Regions from separate parts of the Faecalibacterium sp. AF10-46 genome, predicted to be linked through region 2. Evidence: a T-box and tRNA genes for the amino acid it is inferred to sense, from the RefSeq annotation. Region 2 holds a T-box; the other holds one or more tRNA genes.
What was found. The T-box of region 2 lies ahead of pheS (phenylalanine--tRNA ligase subunit alpha). A T-box ahead of a tRNA ligase gene usually reads a tRNA of that ligase, here a tRNA-Phe.

Region 1 (7,990 bases), on a different contig from region 2:
CGATGACGAACGCCACATCCCCTGCCCCGCTGTTTGCGCGGTCGGCAAGGAACTGGGCCAGCTCGTCGGAGGAGATCTGCCTGCCTTCAATGCACATGGCCACGATGGCAGCACCCTTGCGCACGTTGGACAGAATGGCCTTGCCCTCCTTGTCCAGTGCCTTTTTTACCACGGCATCCGAGGCGTTCTTCTCCTCGATCTTTTCCTCCGGCAGCTCGATGATGCGGAAGGACGCGAAGGCGGCAAGGCGCTTCTGGTACTCGGCCACGCCCTCGGCGAAATATTTTGCATTCAGCTTGCCCACACAGATCAGGTCGATGTTTTGCATTGCAGTTTCCTCTTTTATATAGAAACGATTTAAAATTGTCTCCGCTACTGCTTGAACTCCCTCAGTCACGGCTTACGCCGTGCCAGCTCCCTCGGAGAGGGAGCCTCTGGCGAAACCGGATACTTTGCAATTCAACCAGAGGCTTTGCCGCCATGCCAAAGGCCCCATCCTAGAGGGGGCTGTCGAGCGAATGCGAGACTGGGGGAGTTTTTTTACAGCAGGCTCATCTGCTCGCCCTCGTCCTCGGCGCGGAGCAGCGCACCGGTGGCGGGCAGGCTGCGCACCCGGTAGCGGTGGGGGTTCGCCAGTTCCAGCGTGTCCGCAGGCACCACCGAAGCGATGGTCTGGTTCTTTTTCAAAGTAACCACTGCCACGCCCTGACTGTCGCGGGTGGCCTTGGCCGCGATCTGCGCCGTGCCAACCAGCAGCATCCGGCTGGCACTGGTGCGGATGGCAAGCTCGGTCTCCTCCTGCAGGAAGAAGAGCTTCGCCAGCGGTTCCTTGTCGCAGTAGGCCTTGAGCAGCTTACGGCGGTTCTGCTTGGTGGCATAGGAGCTGAGCGGGATCTTTGCGCACCTGCCGCTGGCAAAGAAGAACAGCATATAGCCGCTGTAGTCGCTGGTGATCACCATGGAGAGCACGTTCTCGCCCTCGTCCATGCCCAGACGGCCCGGGATGAAAATGCCCATCTGGGCCACCTTGCCGTCCTCCAGCTCTGCCAGACGCACCTTGTACACCTGCTGCTTGTCGGTAAAGAACAGCGCTTCCACGTTGTTGCGAGTCTCGATCTGCTGCACGATCTCGTCGCCTTCTTTCAGCTTATGGGCACCGGCGGTGCGCAGACCTTGCGGCGGGATCTTTTTGAAGTAGCCCTCGCGGGTAAAGAACACCGTCACGGGGTAATCCGGCGCTTCTTCCTCCTCGGAGCCGTTCTCTTCCTCAGGCAGATCGTACAGGATCTCGCTGCGGCGGGGCTGACCGTACTTCTTGGCAACATCGTTCAGCTCATTGATGATGATGCGGCGGATGCGGGCGGGCTTTGCAAGGATATCGTTCAGGTCGGCAATGTCCTTCTCCAGCTGTTCGATCTCGCTGGTGCGCTTGAGGATATATTCCCGGTTCAAATGACGCAGCTTGATCTCGGCCACATAGTCGGCCTGCACTTCATCGATGCCAAAACCGATCATCAGGTTGGGCACCACTTCGGTCTCTTCCTCGGTGGTGCGGATAATTTTGATTGCCTTGTCAATGTCCAGCAGGATGGCAGCAAGACCCTTGAGCAGGTGCAGGCGCTTTTCCTTGCCGTGCAGGTCGTAGTAGGTGCGGCGGCGCACGCACTCCACGCGGAAGGCCGTCCACTCCTTGAGAATTTCGCGCACGCCCATCACGCGGGGCTGGCCGGACACCAGAATATTGAAGTTAGCGCTGAAGCTGTCTTCCAGAGGGGTAGCCTTAAACAGCTTTGCCATCAGCTTGTCGGCATCCACGCCGCGCTTGAGGTCCAGTGTCAGCTTCAGGCCATTCAGGTCGGTCTCGTCACGCATGTCGCTGATTTCCTTGACCTTGCCGGCCTTGACCAGCTCTGCGATCTTGTCCATGATGGCCTCCACCGTGGTGGTTGGCGGGATCTGGGTGACCTCGATCATGTTCTCGCCCGGCACCACATTGTAGCGGGCGCGTACCTTCACGCTGCCGCGGCCGTTCTCGTAAATTTCACGCATCTGCGCTTCATCGTACAAAATCTGACCGCCGCCCACGAAGTCCGGGGCGGGCATGGTGGTGGAGATGTCGTGGTGCTCGTCCTTCATCAGGGCCACGGTAGTGGCGCACAGCTCTGCCAGATTGAACGAGCAGATGTTGCAGGCCATGCCCACCGCGATGCCCAGCGTGTTGTTTGCCAGAATGGTGGGGAATGTGACCGGCAGCAGGGTAGGCTCGGTGGTGGTGCTGTCGTAGTTGGGCACAAAGTCCACGGTCTCCTTGTCGATATCCCGGAACAGCTCCTCGCACACACCCTCGAGCTTTGCCTCCGTGTAACGGGCAGCAGCGCAGGACATATCCCGGCTGTAGGCCTTGCCGAAGTTGCCCTTGCTGTCCACAAAGGGCACCAGCAGGCTCTCGTTGCCGCGGCCCATGCGCACCATGGTGTCGTAGATGGCGGCATCGCCGTGGGGGTTCAGGTGCATGGTGCTGCCCACGATGTTGGCAGACTTGGTGCGTGCGCCCTTGAGCAGGCCCATCTCGTACATGGTGTACAGCAGCTTGCGGTGCGCCGGTTTGAAGCCGTCGATCTCTGGCAGCGCGCGGCTGACGATAACGCTCATGGCGTAGGGCATATAGTTGGTTTCCAGCGTGCGGGTGATGGGGTCCTCCAGCACACTGCCGGCATTTAAAATTTCAACGCCGTCGCCCAGCTGCGGGCGCACCGGCTTGAGTGTTTTCTTGGTCGATTTTCTAGGCATCTTCTAACCTCTTGACGATTTTAAATGGGCGCCGCTCTCGCTCTGCCCATATTCAGCGGAAAATATTTTTTATTTTTGCAGCTCAGGATGGCCTGCGGGCCATCCTGAGCTGCTCTTTCACAGATGGAGCCGTTCCGGTTTTCTGCATTTTTCCCTTAAAATGCCGTGACCCATTGGGGCTTTCTTCGTGAAAACGTGATTTGGAGCAGCCCGCAGGCTGCGACAAATCACCAAATTAAAATAACGTTACCTCTGTCATTGCCAGAGCGCAAGCGGAGGCAATTTAAAATCATCAGCTCACATCCAGATCGTCCAGATATTCTGCGCCGTGCTGCGCAATGTGTTCCTTGCGGCCTGCAAGGTTATCACCCAGCAGGATATCGAACACCTGCGCGGTCTGCACCACATCCGTGGGCATCACCTTGATCAGACGGCGGCTCTCCGGGTTCATGGTGGTCAGCCACATCATCTCTGGGTCGTTCTCACCCAAGCCTTTGGAGCGCTGGATGGTGTATTTTTTCTCGCCGATCTCTTCCAGAAACGCTGTCTTTTCCGGCTCGGTGTAGGCAAAATAAGTTCGGTCTTTCGTTGTAATTTCATACAACGGCGACTCTGCGATATACACATAGCCCTTCTCGATCAGGGTCGGGGTCAGGCGGTAGAGCATGGTGAGCACCAGCGTGCGGATCTGGTAGCCGTCCACATCGGCATCGGTACAAATGACGATTTTATTGAACCGCAGATTATCGAGATTGAAGGTGGCCAGCTCCTTGTTGTGTTTGCCGCCCAGTTCCACGCCGCAGCCCATCACCTTGATGAGATCCACGATGACATCCGATTTAAAGATGCGGGCATAGTCGGCCTTCAGGCAGTTTAAAATTTTGCCGCGGATGGGCATGATGGCCTGATATTCACTGTCGCGGCTGGACTTGACCGCACCCATAGCGGAATCGCCCTCCACGATATACAGCTCGCGGCGGGATGCATCCTTGGTGCGGCAGTCCACGAATTTCTGCACACGGTTGGCAAGGTCGATCTGGGTGGACAGCGTTTTTTTGATGCTCTGGCGCGTTTTTTCCGCATGCTCACGGCTCTGCTTGTTCACCAGCACCTGCTGGCAGATCTTCTGGGCCTCGTCCGGCTTTTCCAGAAAATACACTTCCAGATAATGCTTGAGGAAGTCGGTCATAGCCTGCGAGACGAATTTGTTGGTGATGGCCTTTTTGGTCTGGTTCTCGTAGCTGGTGCGGGTGGAAAAACTGGACGAGACATACACCAGACAGTCCTGCACATCCTGAAAGCTGATGGCGCTCTCACCTTTTTTATAGAGGTTCTTTTCCTTCAGGTACTTGTTGATCTGGTAGACAAAGGCGGTGCGCACCGCGTGCTCCGGGCTGCCGCCGTGCTCCAGCCAGGAAGAGTTGTGGTAATATTCCAGCATCTGCACCTTATTGGAGAAGCAGAACGCCGCGCTCATGCGCACCTTGTAATCCGGCTGGTCCTCGCGGTCTCGGCCGGATGCCTCACTCTCGCAGCTGAATACCGGGGTCAGGGTATCCTCCCCTGCCACCTCGGCCACATAGTCCGCGATGCCGTGCTCATAGCACCAGCTCTCGTACCACGCCTTGCCAGTGGCAGGGTCTTTCTCTTTTTCATCGGTAAAGTTCAGGGTCAGGCCTGCGTTGACCACCGCTTGACGGCGCAGGGTATCCTTATAGTAGCTGCCGGGCACATCGATGTCGGTGAACACCTCGTCGTCCGGCTTCCAGTGAATGATGCTGCCGGTGCGGCGGCCCTTGTAGGCTTCCTTCTGCAGGCCGCCCACATTCTCGCCCTTTTTAAAATCAAGGTGATAGTGGTATCCGTCACGGTAGATATCGGCGGTCATCCATGCAGAAGCATACTGGGTAGCGCACAGGCCCAGACCGTTCAAGCCAAGGCTGAACTCGTAGTTATCCTCACCCTCGCCATACTTGCCGCCTGCATACATCTCGCAGAACAGCAGCTCCCAATTGTAGCGCCCCTCGCCGTTGTTCCAGTCCACGGGCATACCGCGGCCAAAGTCCTCAACGATAACGCTGCCATCCTTACAGCGGGTCACGTTGATGGTATCGCCGTGGCCGTCGCGGGCTTCGTCGATGGAGTTGGAGACGATCTCAAAGATGGAGTGGGCGCAGCCCTCCACGCCGTCTGAGCCAAAGATAACGGCCGGGCGCTTGCGCACACGGTCGGCACCCTTCAAAGAAGTAATGCTCTCGTTGCCATATTCCTGTTTTTTTGCCATGCTGCTCCTCCCGGCCCGGCCTTTCTTGCAAAAAGCGGGCCGTCTGTAGTCAAATCATAAAACGCCTCTGCCCTTTTCTTACTATAATATAGGTATGCACAGAGAAAAAGGGCAAAAGCGCCTGAATCATTTCATTTTCATTAAACCATAGGTTGTTGAATTTGTCAATTTCTGTTTGGCACGCCCGCACACAGCACGTCCTGTGCCGGATGCGCCGAAAGCAGGTTGAAAAAAGTCATTCTTATTTTACGCGCTGGAACGACCAAAATCAAGAAAGTTTCAATTTTCTGAAAAAAATTCGGATTTACCCCTTTACAAAATCGAAATTTCAGGTATAATAATCATCGTCCGGTGCGCCTCTGTAGCTCAGTCGGTAGAGCAGGGGACTGAAAATCCCCGTGTCATTGGTTCGATTCCGATCGGAGGCACCAGTCAAGGAAACCCAGCAGGGGTTCCAATATGCGGCCGTAGCTCATCTGGTAGAGCGCCACCTTGCCAAGGCGGAGGTAGCGAGTTCGAGCCTCGTCCGCCGCTCCATAACGGAGTAGCAACAGATGCTCCAATATGGCCCGGTAGCTCAGTTGGTTAGAGCACCAGCCTGTCACGCTGGGGGTCGTCGGTTCGAGCCCGATCCGGGTCGCCACCAAGAAAGCGTAAGCTTTCACCTACTTTGAAACTTGTTTTCAGGGCATCAGAAATGATGGGTGCAAGGTAAAATGCACCGAATATGCGGCCGTAGCTCATCTGGTAGAGCGCCACCTTGCCAAGGTGGAGGTAGCGAGTTCGAGCCTCGTCGGCCGCTCCAACAGGAGTGGAAATTCACTCCTAAATATGGTGACGTGGCCAAGTGGTAAGGCAAGGGTCTGCAAAACCCTCATCCACCAGTTCAAATCTGGTCGTCACCTCCAAAAGATTCCCGGAAGCTTCGGCTTCCGGGATTTTTTGTTTTGCGTTGTTCCCGGAATGATTATCGCCGGTTTAGCTGGATTTGCAAACGGGAAGGTGCTACAATGGCTATACTACTTTGCAAAGGAGCTGATGCCTGTGCCCGCCGAAAACCATACCACCCTCACCCCGGATACGCCGGTGCGCTACCTGAAGGGCGTTGGCCCCAAGACCGCTGAGCGGTTCGAGAAGCTGGGTATCGTGACGCTGGCCGACCTGCTGTGCCACTACCCGCGCAGATATATCGACTTCACCAAACCCTATTCCATCGCCGAAGCGCCCACCGATGTGGAGTGCGTCGTCAGGGCCGAGGTGTTCGCCAAACCCGGCGGGCGTATCCTGCCGGGCGGGCGGCGGATGGAGCGCATCACTGCCGGGGACGATGTGTCCAGTCTGGAGATCACATGGTTCAATAATCCCTATGCCGCCCAGAAGCTGCAGCTGGGGCAGGAATATTATTTTCAGGGCATCGTTACCGGCGGGATGCTGCGCCGCCAGATGGTCAACCCGCAGGTGCGCACCGCCGAGCAGATCAAGGCTTCTCCCTTTGAAGCGGTCTACCCCCAGACCGAGGGCCTGACCAGCAATGCCATCGCCAAGTGCGTGCGGCAGCTGCTGCCCCATGCAGAACTTCTGCCCGACCCTCTTCCGCCGGAAATGCTGGCAAAATACCGTCTGCTCTCCAAGGCAGATGCGGTGCGGGCCATCCACTGCCCTGCCACCGAAGAGCAGGCCTATGCAGCCCGACGGCGGCTGATCTATGAAGAACTTCTGGTTTTGCAGCTGGGCATTGGCCGGATGAAAAACCGGGGTGCCGCTGCCACCGGTGCGCCCATGCAGCTTGCCGACCCGTCCCCGTTCTGGGCCAGCCTGCCCTTCTCCCCCACCGGTGCCCAGCGCCGAGCCGTGAGCGAGATTCTGGCCGACATGGCGGGCGAGACTTCCATGAACCGCCTTTTGCAGGGCGATGTGGGCAGCGGCAAAACGCTGGTGGCGGCTGCTGCCATCTGGGCCTGCATCCGAGCGGGGTATCAGGCCGCGCTGCTGGCCCCGACAGAAATTCTGGCCACCCAGCACGCCGAAGGCCTGAACCGGATGCTTGCCCCCTTCGGGATGCGGGTGGCCCTGCTGACCGGCGGCATGAAGGCCGCTGCACGCCGCACCACCCTTGCCGCCATCCGGAACGACGAAGCCGACCTTGTGGTGGGCACCCACGCCATCCTCAGCGAAGGCGTAGAATTTGCCCGGCTTGGTCTTGCCGTGATCGACGAGCAGCACCGCTTTGGGGTACGGCAGCGCGGAATGCTGGCCGAAAAGGCCGCGAATCCGCACCTGCTGGTGATGAGCGCAACGCCCATTCCCCGCACGCTGGGCCTGCTCATCTACGGCGATTTGGACATCTCCATTCTGGACGAGCTGCCGCCGGGCCGCACACCGGTCAAGACCCGGTGCATCACCGGCCAAAAGCGGCGCGACCTCTACCATTTTCTCGATCAGGAGATCGGGCGCGGACGGCAGGTGTATCTGGTCTGCCCTGCCATCGAGAACACACCGGACGGCGGGCTGAACGCCGTCAAGAGCTACTACGAGGACATTGCCAAAGCCCTGCTGCCGGAGCGCCGGGTAGGCCTGATGCACGGCAAGCTCAAGCCCAAGGAGAAAGCTGCCGTGATGGAGGACTTCAAAGCCGGACGGCTGGACGCACTGGTGTCCACCACCGTCATTGAGGTGGGCGTGGACGTGCCCAATGCCAGCGTAATGGTGATCGAAAACGCAGAGCGCTACGGTCTGAGCGCTCTGCACCAGCTGCGCGGCCGCGTGGGACGCGGTGCAGCGGAGAGCTGGTGCTTCCTTGTCAGCGACAACCAAAGCGAAAACGTACAAAAGCGGCTGAAATTTTTGTGCAGCACCACGGACGGCTTTGCGGTGGCGCAGTACGATCTGGAGACCCGCGGCCCCGGCGACTTTTTC
Region 2 (7,990 bases):
CGCTCCATCGGGCGGCCATCGGTCAGGTCATATTCCAGCGTGGTGATGTCGCCGCAGTCCAGCTCCTGGATCAGGTGCAGGGCACGGGCAAGGCCCAGTTCGGGAGAGTGACGGTCCACGCCCTTCTCGTAGCGGGCAGAAGAGTCGCTGTTCTGGCCCAATGCGCGGCTGGTCTTACGCACGCAGTCACGGGCGAAGGTGGCGCACTCAAACAGCAGGCTGGTGGTGTTCTCGTCCATGCCGGAGTTTGCGCCGCCCATGATGCCGGCAAGTGCCACCGGCTTTTCGGCATCGCAGATGACCAGATTGTTGGGGTTCAGAGTGAACTCCTTCTCATCCAGCGTGACGATCTTTTCGCCCGCATGGGCGCGGCGCACATCGATGGTGCGGCCGGCGACCTTGTTCAGATCAAAGGCGTGCATGGGCTGACCCATTTCCAGCAGGGTGTGGTTGGTGATATCCACCACATTGCTGATGGAGCGCAGGCCGCACAGAGCCAGATGGCGCTTCATCCAGCGGGGAGACTCGCCCATGCGGATGTTGCGCACATAGTGTGCCATGTAGCGGGGGCACAGGTCCGGTGCCTCCACCTTGACGGTGATGGGCGCATCCGGCTCGCAGACGGTCTTGTAGTCCATGGCAGGCATGTGCAGGGGCTTGCCCAAAACGGCAGCCACCTCGCGGGCGATGCCCAGAACAGACTGGCAGTCCGGGCGGTTGGCGGTGATGGAGATATCAAAGATATAGTCGTCCAGACCCACCACGGGAGCAATGTCGGTGCCGGGGACAGAATCCTCGGGCAGGATGAGCAGGCCGTAGACCTCAGAGCCTGGGAACAGGTCGTCGTTCAGGCCCAGCTCTTCGCCGGAGCACAGCATACCGTTGGACTCCACGCCCTGCATCTTGCGGGCCTTGATCTTGATGCCGCCGGGCAGGGTGGAGCCATCCAGAGCAGCGGGCACGCAGTCGCCCAGCTTCATGTTGGCGGCACCGGTGCTGATGCGGATGTCGTGGCCGTAGTCGCCGCAGTCCACCACACACTTGGTCAGGTGGGTGCCCTCCTGCTTTTCCATCTCCACGATCTTGCCGACGACCACCTTGCTGATGCCGGCATCCAGCGGGATCAGCTCTTCGACCTCAAAGCCGCAGGAGAAGAGCTTTTCTTCCAGTTCCTGCGCAGTAACGTCGATATCTACAAATTCTTTTAACCAGCTGAAAGGTACTTTCATTGTCTCTTCTCTCCCCTCTTATTCGTGGAACTGCTTGAGGAACTGCAGGTTGTTCTCGAACATCAGGCCGATGTTGTTGATGCCATACTTCAGCATGGCGATACGCTCGATGCCGATGCCGAAGGCGAAGCCGGAATACTCGTCCGGGTCGATATTGCAGTTCTCCAGCACCTTGCGGTTGACGACACCGCCGCCCAGCACCTCGATCCAGCCGGTGTGCTTGCACAGCGGGCAGCCCTTGCCGTGGCACTCGAAGCAGCTCACGTCCACCTCCACGCTGGGCTCGGTGAACGGGAAGTAGGAGGGACGCAGGCGGGTGCGGGTGTCGGCACCGAACAGTTTCTGCACGAAGGTGTTCAGGGCACCCTGCAGGTCGCCCAGGGTGATGCCCTTGTCCACGACCAGACCTTCCATCTGGTGGAACATGGGGCTGTGGGTAGCGTCCGAGTCGGAGCGGAACACACGGCCGGGCATCAGGATCTTGATAGGCGGCTTCTGAACGTCCATGGTGCGGATCTGGCCGCCGGAAGTCTGGGTACGCAACAGGAACTCCTCCGACAGGTAGAAGGTGTCCTGCATGTCGCGTGCCGGGTGATCCTTGGGCACGTTCAGGCGGGTGAAGTTGTGGTCATCGTCCTCGATCTCCGGGAAGGTGCCCACCGAAAAGCCCATGCCGGAGAACACGTCGATGATCTGGTTGGTGATCAGGGTCAGCGGGTGCAGGCCGCCCACAGAGCGGGTCTTGGCGGGCAGGGTAATATCCACCGTCTCCGCAGCATTGCGGGCAGCAAGCTCTGCCTGCTTCACCTGTTCTGCAGCAGCGTCGTAATCTGCCTGAACCTTTGCCTTGAGTTCATTGATGATCTTGCCCATAGCGGGGCGCTCTTCCGGCGCAACGGTGCGCAGGTTCTTCATCAGGGCAGGGATCTTGCCGTTTTTGCTGAGGTACTCCTGCCAGAAGGAGGCCAGCGTTTCCTTGCCGGACACCTGACCAAGGCTTTCAGCGGCCTGTTTTGCCAGCTCGTCGATCATTGCTTGCATGGATGTTCTCTCCTTTATTCTTCGTGTTGATGAGCGGAGTGCAACAAAAAAGCTCCGTCCCCTGCCCGATTTCTCAGGCAAAAGGGACGAAGCTGTTGATTCTTAGCTCCGCGGTACCACCCGGTTTCCACCCGTGCACAGATGCCGGGCGGCTCTCAGAACGCCGTAACGGGGCGTGGCCGTTCTGTACTACTGCTGTTTCGCACAGACCGCTCAGGAGCGAACTTCAGCCAGCCCGCACACGGAAGCCCTTTCAGCCGGTGAAGCTTCTCTCTTTGCCGTGCGGTACAGACCTACTCTCTCCGTCGCTGCGTTTGGGAGTATTCAGGTTTTATAACCAAGAGCTATGTTACCACATTTCGGGACAGTTTGCAAGGGCTGTGCAGTCACTTTCCGCAAAAATCGCGTTCGGTGGAGGTTTTTTCACAAAGCCGCAGCCATTATGAATCGTTTATGTCATCCATTATGAGCTGAAACAATTCTCTCAGGTCGATCAGTGGCGCAAACTCTTTATCAACTTTGTAATCATCTGAAATTTTTACCACGACCACACCGTCGATCTGCTGGATATATCCTTCCTGCGGATAGACTGACATCTGTTCCAGCTCTGTTCTGCTGTACAGTTCTCCGTACTGTTCCACCGAGCAATGCTTGAGTTTTGCCGGAGTAATATCCCTGAAAACCGCTTTCCAAGACGCTCTGGCCGAGTAATCGTTCAGCCAGAAGCGGCCCATCTGCGCATACGGATTTGCATAGAGGTAATACTCCCTCTTCATAAAACTGGAGTTCGAGCTGGGTCTGCCCACAAACAGTACCGGCAGCTGCTCGTTATCGTCAAAATATCCGCTGCTCATCAGGTCGTCCGCGATGTGATCCGACATGCTCTTGAGTGTTTTCCTTCCCTCATACATAGCTTCCTGATCGATCACGGCAGAGCAGACATTGCCATAGACGACCAAAACCGCAAGTACTACAGCCCCTGTCCGGGCAGCACGTACATACTTTTTTACCATAGGCTGATTTGTGCGCGTCCCTTCAAGCAGCAGCAGACATACCGGCACGAACAGATTCAATCCTTCGCCCATCTGCAAAAGCCAGACCGCCTCGCTTGTGATCAGCATGATGGCATTGCACATGATGGGCAAAACGATCAGCGCTGCCACTCCCAGAAGGATATATTCCCAATTTTTCCGGTGAAGCATTTTTCTGAAGCGGTTCAGCAGTCCGATGCTCAGCGCCAGAAATACCAAAACGAAAAAGCCCACCGGCTGCAGAATGTTATGCCGATAGTAATTCTGAAAAAAGTAAGCTCCAAACAGTTGGTAGGTCTCTGCAATGGCATTGGGCAGATTTTTCAGTATAGAAAGTACCGAAACATCCGCTCCTCCATTATAACTTGCCATCTGCCATCCACATGCCCATACGATCAGCTTTGTGAGCAGGAAATACAAAACCATTCCTGCAGCTGCGCTGCAAAGACTTCTTCCAATGTGGGCATGGACCTTTTCTCTGTCCACATTGCGGAACAGAAGCAGCAGAAGATATGTCAGCAGGAGCAGACAAAAGTTATCAAGGCTCGTCTGATAGCACGCAAGGCTCATGACCAGAAGCAGTGCTCCCTGTACGACCGCTTTTCTAAAATCTGCGGCACGAACCACACGCTCTGCCGCCAGAACAGAAAACAAAAAAGAGCAGCCAAACACCGGCGACTGAAACCGATATGACAGCTGTATTCCAGTGACCGTGCTGGCCAGAACAGCCATACCCGCCAGATAGGTCACGACAGAATCCTTCTCTGTAAAAAACTTCCGAAGCAGGGTAACAGCCAGCGCCGATATGGAAAGCGTCAGCAATGAATTGAAAGGTTCCGTCTGGATGCCAAACCGCAGCGCATCGATCACCGGCCAGAGCCATCGGCCCGTGACTACCTGCCAATAGCCGCCGAAGAACCATGTATTGTTCCACAATCCGTCAAATGTATTGGTCAGCCGCTGGCTGATCAGCAGGAAAAACACTACCGCCGAAAACAGCAGCATCACCAGAAAATATCTTAGATCCGATATATCCAGCCCAAGGTCGTCCGGTTTCTGTACATCGATTTTTTCTTTCATCGTTATTTTCTCCATCTGTCCTGTTTTGTGTTCTCAGGCTCATTTGTTATTCATCAATCAGATAATCCTCTGAAATTTTGATCACATATACGCCGTCCATTTCCTGCATGGAGCCTTTCTCAGGGAATGTCGGCATCCGTTTGATTTCTTCTGTCCGGATCAGTTCGTCATATACCTCATCACTGCACAGCTCCAACTGCATCGGTGTGAGGTCACGAAACACCGCATTCCATGAATAGCGCATTGTGGCGGCATTTTCTTTTTCGAAAAGGCCCACCTGTGCGTAGTCGTTCGCATCCCAATAGATGACGTGTGTCCGGAACAGCGGGCTTGCACTGGGGCGGCCTACCAGCATCACTGGCAGTTTTTCCGGCAAATCATAATAGCCCTCTGCCACCAGCTCACCGGCCACAAGGTCCGCGATTTGTTTTGTTGCCTTGCGTCCCTCATACATCGCCTGCTGATCGATAGCCGACATAAAGACACTGCCATAAAGAATGCCTGCCGCAGCCAGCAGAAGCGCAGCCTTTTCCACCTTGCCAGCTTTGTTTTTGCCTGAGGTTTCTGTGTTAGATGCAGGCTGGGCAGCATCTAACAGCCAGAAGCACACCGGGAAGAACAGCGCAGTTCCTCCGGCCATTGGGATATAAAACGTCGCCTGTGATGCTGCCAGCAGAAAGATCACGCTGGCAAGCGGCATCACCAGCACCGCAGCCACTGCGTAAAACGCCGTTTCTGCATCCTTTCTGCGCAGAACAACTGCCAACCGACGTACAAGCGCTGCACCCACGACAAGGAACGCCAGCGCATACAGTACCCCGAAGCTTTGCAGCACATTATGGCGTACTGTATCACCAAAGAAGTAGTCCCAGAATTGGGCATAGCATTTTACAATACTCTGCGGCAGGCTTTTTAGCATATTCAGCGGCGAGGTAGAAGCTCCGCCTTGATAATTCGTCATTGCAACACCTGAAATCTTCAGAATAATCTGCAATGTTCCCCAGTACAGCGCCGCGCCGCACACTGCACTGCCCAGACATTTTGTGATATAGTACCGGAGCTTTATCCCTTCTTCACCTCGGAACAACAGCACCAGAAACCACGCCAGCAGCACCATGCAGAAGCAAGCAAGGTCTGTCTGATAGAGTCCAAGACTCAACGCAAGTAAAAATGCTCCCTGCGCAACGCCTGCCGCAATGCTGCGGCTTCTGATCACACAGACCGCTGCCAGCACCGACAAATAAAATGCCAAACCAAACTCGACCGATTGATGTGCAAACGAGAGGTAACACCCGATCACGGTATTAGCCAAATAGCATAATCCTGCGAGCCAGTCAAGGCAAGATGTCCTCCTTTCGTGCACAGTTTTAAAGGTCATATGAAGTTTTGTAACGCCAAGAGAAACCAGCACCAAGCACACCACCGCATTGATGGGTTCTAGCTGCAGACTGAAACGCAGAAAACTGGTCACCAGCCAGAACCATCGCCCATTGGAAAGCTCCCATGCTCCCGCCATGTACTCAGCCGTTGTCCACAGACCATCCACTGTGTTCGTCAGCTTCAAACTGATCAGCGGAAAATAGACCATCACCGCAAAGCCCAGCATCACACAGAAATATTTCTTATCCAACTCCCGCAGCCAGTGTCTGATATCTGCTTTTATTTTTACAGACATGATATTCCTCCATCCATAAACTTCTGCTTTTCAGTATATCAAACTCTTCCACATGGTTCAATAAAAAAATCCCCTGCCGGGCAGTCGGCAGAGGATCTTGCGTATTTTTTCCAGAGTGCTTTATTTTGCCACGATTTCTGCAGCCAGTGCATCCATCTGCGCTTCGGCAGCAGCATTGGCAGCACTGCGGATGGTGACCACATTCTCGCAGACCGTGATGTTCTTCATGCCTTCCAGCTCGGCGCGCATGAACTTTGCGGCCATGGGTGCCCATGTGCCATTCTCCATCAGACCCACCGTGCGGTTCTGGAAGTTCTTGGTCTTGAGGTGGGTCAGCAGATTTTCCATCGGCGGGAAGAGGAAGCCGTCGTAGGTGGCGCAGGCCAGCACGATCTTTCCGCAGCGGAAGGCTTCGGTGACGGCATAGGACACATCCGTGCGGGTCAGGTCCACCTCCACGACCTTTGCGCCCTTTGCTCGCAGCTTTTCGGCCATGAGGTGCGCTGCTGCACGGGTGTGGCCGTGGATGGAAGCACTTGCCACAAGGATCTTTTCCGGCTCCTCGGGCTTGTAGCTGGACCAGATGTCGTAGTAGTTCAGGTACTTGCCCAGATCTCCGGTCAGCACCGGGCCGTGCAGCGGGCAAATGGTCTGGATGTCCAGAGCCGCGGCCTTTTTCAGCAGCGCCTGCACCTGCGGGCCGTACTTGCCTACGATGTTCAGGTAGTAGCGGCGGGCTTCGCTGGCCCAGTCGGCCTTTTCGTCAAACTTTGCCACGGCGCCAAAGCGACCGAAGCCATCCGCGGAGAACAGCACCTTCTCGCTGCTCTCATAGCTGACCATGACCTCCGGCCAGTGCACCATGGGTGCAAACACAAAGGTAAGGGTGTGGGTACCAAGGCACAGGCTCTCGCCGTCCTTCACCACTACACGGCGCTCCTTGGCAATGGCATCAGCGCCAAAGAACTGCTCCATATACAAAAAGGTCTTGGCGTTGCCCACCACCTGCATCTCAGGGTAGAGTGCCGCCAGCTTTGCAATGTTGGCACCGTGGTCCGGCTCCATGTGGGAGACTACCAGATAATCCGGCTTACGGCCTGCCAGAGCTTCGGACAGGTTTTCCAGCCACGGCTCGGTAGCGCGGGCATCCACCGTATCCAGAACGGCGGTCTTTTCGTCCAGAATGACATAGGAATTATAGCTCACGCCGGTGGGCACCGGATACTGGCTCTCGAACAGGTCAATGGTGGTATCATCCACGCCCACACCCAAAATGGCTTCACTGATCTTCTTCATGCTCATAGCTTTCCGTCTCCTTTTTATGATATGCCGCAGAACGCAGCAATTATTTCTAAGAATATTTCCTATTATAGCACATTGTTAGAAATTTCGCAAGAGATATTATTCTTCTCCATTTTCCGGCAGCTTTGCCGCTACCGGCCTGCCCGGCTCAGCATCCAGTTCCAGCAGAGCGGCAGCAGCGCTTTCGTCCATGGTCTGCACAGCGCGCAGCTTGCGGCTGATGGCACGGCTGCGCACGCCAATGAGATTATCCAGCTCTTCGTCGGTCTGGCGCAGACGCTGCTGCATCTTGGAAAGCCCCTGCCCGAACTTGTCAAATTCGGTCTTCACCGCACCCAGCAGCTGCCACACCTCACCGGAGCGCTTCTGGATGGCAAGGGTCTTGAAACCCATCTGCAGGCTGTTGAGCAGCGCTGCCATGGTGCTGGGGCCTGCAATGTTCACCTGATAGTCCCGCTGCAGCACTTCCAGCAGGCCCGCGTTCACCACCTCGGCATACAAACCCTCGAAGGGCAGGAACAGGATGCCGAAGGCCGTGGTGTAGGGCGGCTCCACATATTTTTCCCGGATGTCCTTGGCCTCGGCCCGCAGCACCAGTTCCAGTGCGTGGCGGGCGTTCTCCACGGCCTGTG

Region 1: it encodes a tRNA-Phe, which carries the amino acid that the T-box ahead of pheS (phenylalanine--tRNA ligase subunit alpha) is inferred to sense. The anticodon was not compared.

Annotation. Positions count from the first base shown of each region.
Region 1 is NZ_QVGY01000003.1:32,252-40,241, reverse strand. Features, by position in the region: gene rlmH (23S rRNA (pseudouridine(1915)-N(3))-methyltransferase RlmH) at 1-328, opposite strand, end outside; gene DWV57_RS04955 (DNA gyrase subunit A) at 541-2,790, opposite strand; gene DWV57_RS04950 (toprim domain-containing protein) at 3,083-5,074, opposite strand; tRNA gene DWV57_RS04945 (tRNA-Phe) at 5,430-5,505, shown strand; tRNA gene DWV57_RS04940 (tRNA-Gly) at 5,536-5,611, shown strand; tRNA gene DWV57_RS04935 (tRNA-Asp) at 5,641-5,717, shown strand; tRNA gene DWV57_RS04930 (tRNA-Gly) at 5,804-5,879, shown strand; tRNA gene DWV57_RS04925 (tRNA-Cys) at 5,908-5,982, shown strand; gene recG (ATP-dependent DNA helicase RecG) at 6,119-7,990, shown strand, end outside.
Region 2 is NZ_QVGY01000004.1:1,360-9,349, forward strand. Features, by position in the region: gene pheT (phenylalanine--tRNA ligase subunit beta) at 1-1,229, opposite strand, end outside; gene pheS (phenylalanine--tRNA ligase subunit alpha) at 1,248-2,270, opposite strand; T-box leader at 2,350-2,588, opposite strand; gene DWV57_RS05970 (glucosyltransferase domain-containing protein) at 2,711-4,396, opposite strand; gene DWV57_RS05975 (glucosyltransferase domain-containing protein) at 4,428-6,056, opposite strand; gene DWV57_RS05980 (MBL fold metallo-hydrolase) at 6,177-7,358, opposite strand; gene rmuC (DNA recombination protein RmuC) at 7,458-7,990, opposite strand, start outside.